DNA from 2 places in the Caldalkalibacillus salinus genome. Region 2 is predicted to be linked to the other one. Evidence: a T-box and tRNA genes for the amino acid it is inferred to sense, from the RefSeq annotation. Region 2 holds a T-box; the other holds one or more tRNA genes.
What was found. A T-box is a leader RNA that pairs with one kind of tRNA and senses whether it is charged. The one in region 2 lies ahead of ileS (isoleucine--tRNA ligase), so its partner is inferred to be a tRNA-Ile.
Positions count from the first base shown of each region.

Region 1: it has a tRNA-Ile gene. The T-box ahead of ileS (isoleucine--tRNA ligase) is inferred to sense a tRNA for this amino acid. The anticodon was not compared.

Region 1 is NZ_JAERVL010000025.1:88,456-95,305, forward strand. It holds rRNA gene JKM87_RS14475 (23S ribosomal RNA) at 1-1,136, opposite strand, end outside; rRNA gene JKM87_RS14480 (16S ribosomal RNA) at 1,323-2,886, opposite strand; tRNA gene JKM87_RS14485 (tRNA-Ile) at 3,376-3,452, opposite strand; tRNA gene JKM87_RS14490 (tRNA-Gly) at 3,457-3,530, opposite strand; tRNA gene JKM87_RS14495 (tRNA-Leu) at 3,606-3,690, opposite strand; tRNA gene JKM87_RS14500 (tRNA-Lys) at 3,700-3,775, opposite strand; tRNA gene JKM87_RS14505 (tRNA-Gln) at 3,783-3,857, opposite strand; tRNA gene JKM87_RS14510 (tRNA-His) at 3,870-3,945, opposite strand; tRNA gene JKM87_RS14515 (tRNA-Tyr) at 3,951-4,035, opposite strand; gene JKM87_RS14520 (spore germination protein) at 4,245-5,699, opposite strand; gene JKM87_RS14525 (peptidoglycan D,D-transpeptidase FtsI family protein) at 5,801-6,850, opposite strand, start outside.
Region 2 is NZ_JAERVL010000001.1:264,017-270,866, forward strand. It holds gene JKM87_RS01225 (YlmC/YmxH family sporulation protein) at 13-336, shown strand; gene pgeF (peptidoglycan editing factor PgeF) at 482-1,327, shown strand; gene JKM87_RS01235 (YggS family pyridoxal phosphate-dependent enzyme) at 1,324-2,016, shown strand; gene JKM87_RS01240 (cell division protein SepF) at 2,026-2,496, shown strand; gene JKM87_RS01245 (YggT family protein) at 2,504-2,776, shown strand; gene JKM87_RS01250 (YlmH family RNA-binding protein) at 2,779-3,552, shown strand; gene JKM87_RS01255 (DivIVA domain-containing protein) at 3,636-4,142, shown strand; T-box leader at 4,289-4,520, shown strand; gene ileS (isoleucine--tRNA ligase) at 4,607-6,850, shown strand, end outside.

The DNA of each region.
Region 1 (6,850 bases), on a different contig from region 2:
CACTCTTTAAATGATGGCTGCTTCTAAGCCAACATCCTGGTTGTCTAAGCAACTCCACATCCTTTCCCACTTAACATACACTTTGGGACCTTAGCTGATGGTCTGGGCTGTTTCCCTCTCGACTACGGATCTTAGCACTCGCAGTCTGACTCCCGGATTAAAGTATCTGGCATTCGGAGTTTGACTGAATTCGGTCACCCGGTAGGGGCCCCTAGTCCAATCAGTGCTCTACCTCCAATACTCATCATCCGAGGCTAGCCCTAAAGCTATTTCGGGGAGAACCAGCTATCTCCGTGTTCGATTGGCATTTCACCCCTACCCACACCTCATCCCCGCATTTTTCAACATGCGTGGGTTCGGGCCTCCATTCAGTGTTACCTGAACTTCACCCTGGACATGGGTAGATCACACGGTTTCGGGTCTACGACGACGTACTGTACGCCCTATTCAGACTCGCTTTCGCTGCGGCTCCGTTTTCCCAACTTAACCTTGCACGTCATCGTAACTCGCCGGTTCATTCTACAAAAGGCACGCCGTCACCCATAAAACGGGCTCCGACTAATTGTAGGCACACGGTTTCAGGTTCTATTTCACTCCCCTCCCGGGGTGCTTTTCACCTTTCCCTCACGGTACTGGTTCACTATCGGTCGCTAGGGAGTATTTAGCCTTGGGAGATGGTCCTCCCGGATTCCGACGGGGTTTCACGTGTCCCGCCGTACTCAGGATCCGTCCCGGAGGGACGAAAGTTTCGGCTACGTGGCTGTTACACTCTTTGGCCAATCGTTCCAGATTGCTTCGCCTACTCTCGTCCTTTCTCACTCCAATGGAACGTCCTACAACCCCAACACGCTAGCGCGTTGGTTTGGGCTGTTCCCGTTTCGCTCGCCGCTACTCAGGGAATCGCTTTTGCTTTCTCTTCCTCAGGGTACTGAGATGTTTCAGTTCCCCTGGTCTGCCTTCTCATCTCCTATAGATTCAGAGATGGATACTACCCGATGAGGGGCAGTGGGTTTCCCCATTCGGAAATCCCCGGATCGATGCTTACTTACAGCTCCCCGAGGCATATCGGTGTTCGTCCCGTCCTTCTTCGGCTCCTAGCGCCAAGGCATTCACCGTGCGCCCTTCGTAGCTTAACCTACAAAGAGATCCTCGCACTCTCTATTGGGTATCTTGCGATACCCGGTGAAACTCTTCTTCAATGTTATCTAGTTTTCAAAGAACATAGTTTTGAGGTTATCAAAACCCTCTAAACTGAACAAAGTGTCAAATCGTGAACCGACGGCCCTTACTGGATAAAGCTATAGTCTGTAAAGACACCATATAAACGAGGTGATCCAGCCGCACCTTCCGATACGGCTACCTTGTTACGACTTCACCCCAATCCTCTGTCCCACCGTAGGCAGCTGGCTCCATAGGTTACCTCACCGACGTCGGGTGTTACAGACTCTCGTGGTGTGACGGGCGGTGTTTACAAGACCCGGGAACGTATGCACCGCGGCATGCTGAGCCGCGATTACTAGCAATTCCGACTTCATACAGGCGAGTTGCAGCCTACAATCCGAACTGAGAACAGCTTTTTGGGATTGGCTCCACCTCGCGGCTTCGCTACCCGTTGTACTGTCCATTGTAGCACGTGTGTAGCCCAGGACATAAGGGGCATGATGATTTGACGTCATCCCCACCTTCCTCCGGTTTGTCACCGGCAGTCACCTTAGAGTGCCCAACTGAATGCTGGCAACTAAGATTAAGGGTTGCGCTCGTTGCGGGACTTAACCCAACATCTCACGACACGAGCTGACGACAACCATGCACCACCTGTCACCGATGTCTCCGAAGAGAACCCTCTATCTCTAGAGGTAGCATCGGGATGTCAAGTCCTGGTAAGGTTCTTCGCGTTGCTTCGAATTAAACCACATGCTCCACTGCTTGTGCGGGTCCCCGTCAATTCCTTTGAGTTTCAGCCTTGCGGCCGTACTCCCCAGGCGGAGTGCTTATTGTGTTAACGTCGGCACTAAAGGTATCGAAACCTCTAACACCTAGCACTCATCGTTTACGGCGTGGACTACCAGGGTATCTAATCCTGTTTGATCCCCACGCTTTCGCGCCTCAGCGTCAGTTACAGGCCAGAAAGTCGCCTTCGCCACTGGTGTTCCTCCACATCTCTACGCATTTCACCGCTACACGTGGAATTCCACTTTCCTCTCCTGCACTCAAGTCCCCCAGTTTCCAATGACCCTCCACGGTTGAGCCGTGGGCTTTCACATCAGACTTAAGAGACCGCCTGCGCGCGCTTTACGCCCAATAATTCCGGACAACGCTTGCCCCCTACGTATTACCGCGGCTGCTGGCACGTAGTTAGCCGGGGCTTTCTCGTCAGGTACCGTCAAGGTACCGCCTTGTTCAAACGGTACTTGTTCTTCCCTAACAACAGAGTTTTACGATCCGAAAACCTTCATCACTCACGCGGCGTTGCTCGGTCAGGCTTTCGCCCATTGCCGAAGATTCCCTACTGCTGCCTCCCGTAGGAGTCTGGGCCGTGTCTCAGTCCCAGTGTGGCCGATCACCCTCTCAGGTCGGCTACGCATCGTTGCCTTGGTGAGCCTTTACCTCACCAACTAGCTAATGCGCCGCAGGCCCATCCGTAAGTGGTAGCCTAAGCCACCTTTCAGCTGGGGATCATGCGATCCCTAGCATCATCCGGTATTAGCCCCGGTTTCCCGGAGTTATCCCCGTCTTACGGGCAGGTTGCCTACGTGTTACTCACCCGTCCGCCGCTAGATCCACTGTCGTCCACCCGAAGGCTTCTGTCAGTTTCACTCGCTCGACTTGCATGTATTAGGCACGCCGCCAGCGTTCGTCCTGAGCCAGGATCAAACTCTCCAAATAAAATTTACGATTTGTAATCGCTTAGTTGCACTTGTGCTGATGATTCAATCAACGAAGGAATCGCTTCAAGTGCAATTAATTTGTTTCAACGGCTGATTTCTCAGCGTTGAGATCCTGTTTTGTCGGACCCATTGGTTTCCCTGCTTATGATTAACACATCTTCGTCACTCGAGCTGCGCTCAAAGGTGACTCCGAAGCGCTAATTATAAGCTGGATAAAGAATGGTATGCACGCTTGACATTGCTTTGTTCAGTTTTCAAGGTTCTGACGCCCATGGATGGACAAGCATCTGTGTTGTCACAGGACGTGATGGTGTTAGCAGATGTTCCTTTTAGTTATCAGCTAAAAATCGGTGTCGCAACAATGTGTTGCCTCATTAGCTGATATTTTGTGTTTCTTGTTGTTAAGACAACCGCGCTTTTCGCGGCGACAAAAACCATCATAACATAGCAGGTTGATGTGCGTCAACAACTTTTTTAAATTAAATTATGGTGGGCCTAAGTGGACTCGAACCACCGACCTCACGCTTATCAGGCGTGCGCTCTAACCAGCTGAGCTATAGGCCCACAATGGAGCGGGTGATGGGAATCGAACCCACGACATCAGCTTGGAAGGCTGAGGTTTTACCACTAAACTACACCCGCAAAAGCAAAGCAAGTTATAATATTGTATTTGGCGTTCTAAATAAAAGATAGCCTAAAAAATTAAAAACAAATATATGGTGCGGGTGAAGGGAGTCGAACCCCCACGCCCGAAGGCACTAGATCCTAAGTCTAGCGCGTCTGCCAGTTCCGCCACACCCGCATATATAAATGGTGAGCCATGAAGGATTCGAACCTTCGACCCTCTGATTAAAAGTCAGATGCTCTGCCAGCTGAGCTAATGGCTCACATAAATGGCTGGGCTAGCTGGATTCGAACCAGCGCATGACGGAGTCAAAGTCCGTTGCCTTACCACTTGGCTATAGCCCATCAAAAAAGTCATGGGGCGACTAGTGGGAATCGAACCCACGAGTGTCGGAGCCACAATCCGATGCGTTAACCACTTCGCCATAGCCGCCATAATGGTGGAGGGGGAGAGATTCGAACTCCCGAACCCAGAGGGAGCGGATTTACAGTCCGCCGCGTTTAGCCACTTCGCTACCCCTCCAAATAAATAAACTTGTCAAAACACTTCATGATATTAACACGGATTGACGGTGTTGTCAAAAAGTAAATATTTATGTTGTATTCGTTGAAGCGACAATGAATAATATAACATCCTCTGAAAGAAAAATCAAGGGTAAATAAAAAGAAACTTCAGCCCTTGCTAAAGTTTCTTTTAACCAAGATTTCTTACGTTTTTTCTGAGTCTTAAAGTTACTTATCCTTATCACTCACATTGAGTATATCAGGCCTCTCCCTCTTAAGTGGGACTGGAGATCTGAATAGTACTTGTAACATTGCTTTTCCATTAAAAGGGATGAACGGCCAAAGATACGGTGCATTGAGCGTTTTTGTTGAGGTCAGGGTGATCAACCAAAATAGGATTGAAACCACAAGGCCCCATATTCCGAAAAATGCACCTGCCAGTAAAAAGAATATCCTGAATAACCGATTCGCTAAACTGAGCTCATAACTCGGTGTGGCAAAAGTACTCGTAGCCGCTATCGCTACATACAGTATGACTTCATAAGAGAATAATCCCACTTCAATGGCGACTTCACCGATCAGTATTGCTGCCACTAGCCCCAACGCTGTGGCCAATGCATTAGGCGTGTGTATGGCAGCCATCCGTAATACTTCAAGCCCCACCTCAGCTATGAGAAACTGCCAGATAAGTGATACGTGTCCGACTTTTTCTGGTCCGATGAACTGCCATCGTTCAACTAGGAGTTCAGTATTCGTGGCATATATGTACCATAATGGAAGAAGAAATAAAGATGCCAGTACCGCTGCGAATCGAACCCATCTTAGGAATGCACCGACGAGTGGTTTCTGCCGATACTCTTCAGCATGCTCTAAATGCTGCCAGAACGTCGTAGGGCATATCATCACACCGGGTGTACCATCAACCACGATCAGTACGTGTCCTTCAAGAAGATGTGTACTAGCCGTATCTGGCCTCTCAGTATACCTTACAACTGGGTAGGGGTTAAGATGCCGACCAAATATATACTCTTCGATCGTCTTCTCCCCCATCGATAAGCCATCAGGTTCTATGTTCTGTAGACCTTTTTTTATTCTTTTGACTAATTCCTTGTCTACAATGCTATCAACATACGAAACGACAATATCGGTCTTGGACCGTCTCCCCACTTGCAAATAATCCATAACTAAGGAGCGATCACGTATTCTTCTACGTATAAGTGCTGTATTAAAGACTAACGTTTCAACAAAACCGTCTCTAGGTCCACGAACAACCCGCTCAGTATCTGGCTCATCTGGGGAGCGTACAGGATAAGTTCTGACATCTAATAAAATAGCCGTATCTGTATCTTCAATGATAAAAGCGGCTTGCCCTGATAACACCTGCTTAATAACATTCTCTATGTCTTGTGTTGTTTCCACTTCTATGTAAGGAATTTTCTTTTGCATCAAAACGTCTATAGGGTCATGTCTTAAATCCCTAGGTTCTAGACGACCAAGATCACGCATGATCTGTAACATCACATCATCTTTGGTAAAACCATCAACGAAGAATAAACCAAACTTACGGTCGGCATAAACGAGCTTATGATGAATCACATCAAAGCTATCGTCTACACGCAAGGCTTTCTGTAAGTACGCTATATTTTCTTCGAAGCTCTTAGACACCGGGCGTTTCGTTGCCATCACAAAACAACTCCTTCCATACTTCCCTTAGTATGCAAGGAGTTGTTTTAAATCATGCAACATCACAAAAAATGCTGTACTATAGCAGTTATTTTTAGAATTTATTCCTCTTCTTTTACTCCAAAGTAAGATTCTAAGATTTCTCTGGCTATAATTCGAGCATGAGGACTTCGTTCACCGCCAGACCACGTTTCTTGAGACTTAGGCACGACACTGGCGAAAGCAATCTGAGGGTTATCAGCTGGTGCATAACCCACAAACAATGTATTGTTGAGGTCACGATCTTCTGTTTGGGCTGTCCCCGTTTTACCGGCCACCTTCACTTTAAAGTCGGCAAAATCTGACGCTGTACCACCAGGTTCCGTCACCATTTCCATGCCTTGCTGCATCATTTCAATGTGTTCATCACTCATATCGATCCGATTTAATACTTTTGGTTCACGACGTGTGACGACTTGGCCGAGTTCATCTTCGGAAGTGGCCTCTCGACGTATCTCTTTGACCAAATACGGTTGCATGCGATACCCACCATTAGCTATGGTCGAAACATACTGTGCTAATTGTAAAGGGGTATAGTTATGATACTGTCCGATCATGTAGTCTACTAATAAGCCTGGAAGCTCTCGACTACTCTTATAACCGTCAAATTCTACGCCATTAGGCAAGTCAATCCCCGTCTCGACGCCCAAGCCGAATTGTGAAAAGTAATTATAGGCCGTATCAAAGGCTTGGCTTAAGCCCACCTCGTTGATAAGTCTTAGTCCAATTCTGAACATATAGACATTGGATGATTGCTGAATGGCTTGATAGGCATTGACCGGGCCTAAGTTTTTCCATGAACTTTTTCTAATATTTCCTATTGTTATTTCTGTATCGTTGATACGTTCAGTTTCAGTCACAAGCCCCTCATGTAATCCCATCAACGTTGTCGCCATTTTGACAGTTGAACCTGATGCGAAAGACGTTCTCCCCGCACCGACTGTGCGAACGTCGTTAGACATGCCTAATATTTCGCCTGTATGAGGGTCCATGGCCACGAAAAAAGCGTCATTGACATTATCAAAGTCTTCTTTTAGTTTCTGTATACTCTCTTCGATGGCTTGTTGTAACTCTAAGTCGATGGTAAGTACAAGGTCATTTCCTCTCTGGCC
Region 2 (6,850 bases):
GGTGGGATTCCAATGTTGAAAATATCAGAGTTCCAAACCAAGGATGTCGTGAACGTCATGGACGGCAGTAAACTAGGTACTGTAAGTGATCTGGAGATCAACTTAAAACATGGCCGTGTTGATGCAATTGTGTGTCCAGGACCAGGAAAGTTTTTTGGCTTATTCTCTAGTGGGCAAGATATCGTGATCCCGTGGAACCAAATTGTAAAAATAGGGTCAGATGTGATCCTTGTCAGACTAGATGAGACACCGTATGCGTTGGACGATAATGAGTCAAAACACAAGGAGGAACATCACGACCCTCCAGTCTATCGTCCATACTCACATGGAACGTAAAAACGTTACCCCCAGCGGGTAACGTTTTATTTGTTTTATTTTATTATACTCACCTTCCCATAAAATATTGTCTGTGGTTTCTTATTGAGAGTTATGATTGCATTCTGTATGATTGAGAGAGAAACAGTGGAAAGGGGATAGAGACATGGGAATGGAACCGTTTCAACTTAAAGATCAGCAAGGGACGCATATGACAATTCCTTCACTTGAGGAAAGATTCCCATGGTTAATGGCTGGAATCACCACACGACATGGTGGTGTGAGTCACTCCCCTTACCAATCGCTGAACTGCGCTTTGCATGTAGGGGACCGAGCGGAAGATGTTTTAAATAATAGAAAAAAACTTTTAGACATACATCGCATGCCTACTGATGCATGGACATGTGGTAATCAAGTACATGGAGATCGCCTACATTATGTAAAGTTGAGTGATAGAGGCCGAGGGAGACTCAGTCAGGCAGACGCGATCGATCAAGTCGATGGTCTATATACAGATCAAGCGAACGTTTTTATCGCCTCTTTTTATGCAGACTGTGTGCCCTTATATTTTGTTGCGTCCTCCCACAGGATGATAGGGGTGGCGCATGCCGGGTGGAAGGGAACCGTAGCCAATATTGGCGCTAAGTTAGTTTCAGAATGGCGTCAAAACTTTAACATTCAACCTAGGGAAGTTTTTGCTGTTATAGGCCCTTCTATAGGGCAGTGCTGTTACGAAGTTGATCGCAGAGTGATCGATCAGATACGTACATTAGATAAAAGCAGCGATCAATATGCCATCACCCCCCTTAATAATGATAAGTACCTCCTGGATTTAAAACAAGTGAATGCCGAATCATTGAAAAAAGCAGGAATTCCAGCGGAAAATATAGAAGTATCAACATGGTGTACAGGGTGTCATACCGACTTGTTTTACTCCCACCGGAAGGAAGGCGGACAAACCGGTCGTATGACAGCTTATATGGCATTAAAGGAGGAGGCAACTAGAACGTGACAGTCAAAGAGAATCTTACACGCATACAACAAGAAGTCCAAGCAGCTTGTCAACGTGTCAACAGAGATCCAGATGAAGTAAATATTATTGCCGTCACTAAGTATGTCAGTATAGAAAGGATGCAGGAAGCCTTTGATGCTGGCATCGTCCATATAGGAGAAAATAAAGTGCAACAAGCCGTTCAAAAATGGAACCAACTTTATGAACACGGTGTGTGGCACTTTATCGGCCACTTACAATCTAATAAAGTCAAAGACATTATTGATAAAATGTCGATGATACATTCATTAGATCGTCTATCTTTAGCAAAAGAAATAGAAAAACGAGCAGGTGCTAAAAATATCGTTGTCCCATGTTTCATTCAAGTGAATGTTTCAGGAGAGGAAACCAAACATGGCCTACATCTGGATGAGGTAGAAAGTTTTATTCAGCGTTTAGAGCATTTACCACACATACAAGCGGTCGGCTTAATGACAATGGCCCTCTATGTAGAGGATCCAGAGGAGACGAGACCGATCTTCCGTCAACTAAAGGCATTACAAAAGAGACTCAAAGCCAAACAGTATCCACATGCCCCCTTGAATGAGCTTTCGATGGGCATGTCTAACGATTATGTTGTGGCGATTGAAGAAGGTGCAACCTTTATCAGGCTAGGAACATCTTTAGTCGGAAACGAATTAAAATCATGAGGAGAGTCGATGACGGTGGGAATGATGAATAAACTGATGGATTTTCTAGGCTTAGGTGGAGACCCGTATGAGGCAAAACACGAACATAGAACCATGGAGGATGAGGATTGGGCTGACGAAGAAGAGGAGATGATGCCCCCAAAATCCACAAAGAATAGTAGTCCCCCAAATAATATTGTTCCGTTACAGTCTGTGAAATCACAGATGAAGGTCATATTAATCGAACCCCTTTCATACGATGAGACACAAGAGCTGGCTGATCATATTAGGCAACGTCGCATGATCATTGTCAATCTACATCAGCTAGCCCATGACCAAGCGAAAAGGGTGGTCGACTTTTTAAGCGGAACAGTGTATGCTATAGGGGGAGATATACATAAACTCGGCCATAATATTTTCCTCTGTACAGCTGACAATGTTGATATACAAGGGAACATATCTGAACAATCAGAGGGTGAATTACATTCAAGAATGAGGTGACGTAGACATGTACGCAGTTGCATTACAATTAGTTGATCTGTTTTTTACCATATATACCTTCATGGTATTTGGATATATATTGATGTCATGGCTTCCAAACTTACGAGAATCTGCGCTAGGTGAAATTCTAGGAAAATTTGTGGAACCTGTGCTGGCGCCGTTTCGCAAGATTATTCCCCCACTAGGTATGATTGATATTTCTCCTATCGTCGCACTCATCGCATTACGCTTTGCACGTATGGGTGCAGAGTCTCTCGTGCACATGATTTTCGGGGGTTAATGATGAGCTTCTATGACCATTTTCGGCCCGAGGAGCACGCCTTCGTTGAGAAGGTGGCCGATTGGGCCGATATCGTTCAAGAGAGATATCAACGTCGACTAACCAATTTCCTAGACCCTCGAGAGCAGTTTATCGTTCAATCGGTTGTGGGTCGATTAGCTGATATTAACGTATCGTTCTTTGGGGGTTACGAACAATCGGAGCGCAAACGGGCGTTAATATACCCGGAGTATGATGAGGTGTCACCTGAAGATTTTCAAGTGACACTTCTTTCTATTGAACAGGACGTCAATGTGTCCCACCGGGATGTACTCGGGTCATTACTCGGTATTGGCTTAAAAAGAGAAAAGTTTGGAGATATTCTCATCGCTGATTCACACAAACAATTACTCGTGGCTGGGGATATAGCTGATTACGTATTAGGGCATTTCCATCAAGTCTCCCGATATCACGTGACCTTACAAACGCATCATCTAGACGAGCTTGTACCGCCGTCAGATCCTTGGCAATCATTTGATCGTACTGTGAGCTCTTTACGCTTAGATGTCATTTTATCAGAGCTGTTACCCTTATCTCGTTCAAAGGTGACAACATTAATTAAAGGCAAAAAGGTCAAAGTGAACTGGCGCCTTGTAGAGCAAGCCGGCATGGTTTTACAGAAAGGTGACATCCTTTCCGTCAAAGGTTTTGGTCGGTTTTTATTTTCGAGCATACAGGGACAAACAAAAAAGGGGAATATTCGAGTGTCATTAGGTCGAAAAGAGAACAAATCGTAAAAAAATCCTGTATTAAGAAGGAAATGCACAGGTGTTGTCGAATAGATTCTAGCAAACGTTATGAATAACGGGAGGTGCGCATCATGTCATTAACACCACTAGATATACACAACAAAGAATTCAGTCGTTCGTTTCGAGGGTATGATGAGGATGAAGTCAATGAATTCTTAGATTTAATTATCAAAGAGTTTGAGATACTCATTCGTGAAAAAAAAGAACTAGAAGAAAAGATGTTAGATTCAACAGAAAGACTAGGTCATTTCTCTAACATTGAGGAAAGCCTGAGCAAAACGATTATTGTCGCCCAGGAAACAGCGGATGAAGTGAAATCAAATGCCAAAAAAGAGGCACAGTTGATTATTAAAGAAGCGGAAAAAAATGCGGATCGTATCGTTAACGAAGCACTCTCTAAGGCTAGAAAAATTTCAATGGAGGGTGAAGAATTAAAGAAACAAGCCTCTATTTATCGGGCACGATTCCGCACACTTCTAGAAGCGCAGCTTGAAATGCTTCAGAGTGAAGAGTGGGATAGAATTACTGATGACACACATGATGCGGAACCCAATCAACAGCCCAAAGTGGCTCGATAAGCATAATGAGGCTTGACGAAAGGTTTAACTTTTTTTATACTGCCTAATAATAGACGATATACATCAAATATGATCTCTGTGCTGATTGACTGTAATCTCACGTATACTAAACTTGCAACACCGTTTAAATGCTAACGGGATATATAACAAAAACGAGGAATGGGATAGTAAGACCTCTATGGTTTTTTAAGCGAGCTAGGGATGGTGTGAGCCTAGTAAAAACTGGAGGACTGAAGATCACCCTGGAGTTGGAGCGCTGAACAATAGTAAGTGTTTCCCGTATCATTCACGTTACGAATGAAAGGCCTTAACACAGTGAACGATGTGCACCTGTGTTATTGACTAGGGTGGTACCGCGGGAAGTCTCTCGTCCCTATCTGGGATGAGGGACTTTTTTATTCTCAAAAAAGCTTGAGTATACGCACAGTTTACATTTTAAAATACAAATATAGGAGGATGAGACAGTGGAGTACAAACAAACGCTGCAGATTACCAAAACAGATTTCCCTATGCGTGGGAACCTACCTAAGCGTGAGCCTGATATGCAACAATGGTGGGATGAAGAAAAAATATATGAGAAGGTCCAAGAACGAACGAAAGGGCGTCCTAAGTTTATACTGCACGATGGCCCTCCGTATGCCAATGGTGACTTACACTTAGGGCATGCACTGAACAAAATCTTAAAAGACATGATTGTACGTTATAAATCAATGTCTGGCTACGATGCCCCATACGTTCCTGGTTGGGATACACACGGTCTCCCGATTGAACACGCCATCATTAAGAATGAAAAAGTGGACCGGTCTAAAATCGGCATTAATGAGTTTCGACGCCTTTGTGCTGAATATGCTCTAAAGTTCGTAGAAACTCAAAAATCTCAGTTCAAACGTTTAGGTGTAAGAGGGGATTGGGAAGACCCTTACATTACCTTAAAGCCTGAGTACGAAGCGAGACAAGTGAGAGTGTTTGGCGATATGGCTAAGAAAGGGTACATCTACAAAGGATTAAAGCCCGTATACTGGTCCCCTTCGTCTGAAACAGCGCTTGCCGAAGCAGAGATTGAGTATAAAGATAAGCGCTCACCTTCTATTTACGTTAAATTCAAAGTACAAGATGGTAAAGGCGTTCTCGATTCAGATGTCTCAGTTGTGATTTGGACAACAACACCATGGACGATTCCAGCTAACTTAGCAATTAGTGTTCATCCTGACCTTGAATATGCCGTTGTTAGAGTTGAAGGGGAAAAACTCCTTGTCGCTCAAGGGTTATTAGACACATTGCAACAAGAGTTAGAGTGGGAAAACTATGAAGTACTCCAAACGATAAAAGGGCAGAGCTTAGAGCATATCACAACGCAGCATCCTCTGTATGATAGAACTTCACAAATGATCTTAGGTGAGCATGTGACATTAGACGCCGGTACGGGATGTGTTCACACGGCACCTGGACACGGGGAAGATGATTTTTACGTGGGACAAAAGTACGGGCTAGACGTCCTGAATCCGATTGATGACAAAGGACACTTCACGCACGAAGCCCCTGGCTTTGAAGGTTTATTCTATGACAAAGCTAATAAAGTGATAACCGAATCCTTAAAGGATAAAGGCGCGCTTATCAAGCTATCGTTCATCACACACTCGTATCCTCATGATTGGCGTAGTAAGCAGCCGGTGATCTTTCGTGCGACAGAACAATGGTTTGCCTCTATCGATAAAATTCGCCAAGATATCTTAGACGAGATTAAGGAGGTCAACTGGACCCCTTCCTGGGGAGAAGTAAGACTCCATAACATGGTCGCAGACCGTGGTGATTGGTGTATTTCTCGTCAACGGGTATGGGGTGTTCCAATACCGATTCTTTACTGCGCTTCTTGTCACACTGAAGTTGTGAATGATGATACCATCGATCGTATATCCGCTATATTTAGGGAAGAAGGCTCGAACGCATGGTATGATAAAGATGAGAAAGAACTCTTGCCAGAAGGATTCAAGTGTCCGAGTTGCGGAGGAGAACACTTTAGAAAAGAGACGGATACCATGGATGTATGGTTCGATTCCGGTTCCTCTCACGAAGCTGTGCTCAAAGAAAGAGATGAACTACAATGGCCAGCTGACCTATATCTAGAAGGCTCTGATCAGTACCGTGGGTGGTTTAACTCTTCACTGACAACTGCAGTCGCTACAAGTGGCGCCGCACCATACAAATCAGTGTTGAGTCACGGCTTCACCCTTGACGGTGAAGGACGTAAGATGTCCAAATCTCTTGGCAATGTGATCGTTCCTCAAAAGGTGATCGATCAATTAGGAGCAGACATTCTAAGATTATGGGTTTCTTCTGTGGATTATCAATCAGATGTGCGCATCTCTGATGCCATTCTGAAGCAAATAGCGGAAGTATACCGGAAGATTCGTAACACATTACGTTTCCTTTTAGGGAACTTGGCTGATTTCGATCCAGCACGTGACAGAGTGAATTTGGAAGATATGTCCGATCTCGACCGTTATATGCTTATTAAAGCGCAGCGCCTACTCACAAGAGTAAGAGGGGCGTATGACGAGTATCAGTTCCATACTGTGTACTCAGCGGTTCACAATTTCTGTACGATCGAATTGAGCTCACTCTACCTAGATATCTCCAAGGACTTGTTGTACACAGACGCACCCAATTCTGTTGCTAGAAAAGCGACACAAACGGTGATGTACGACCTA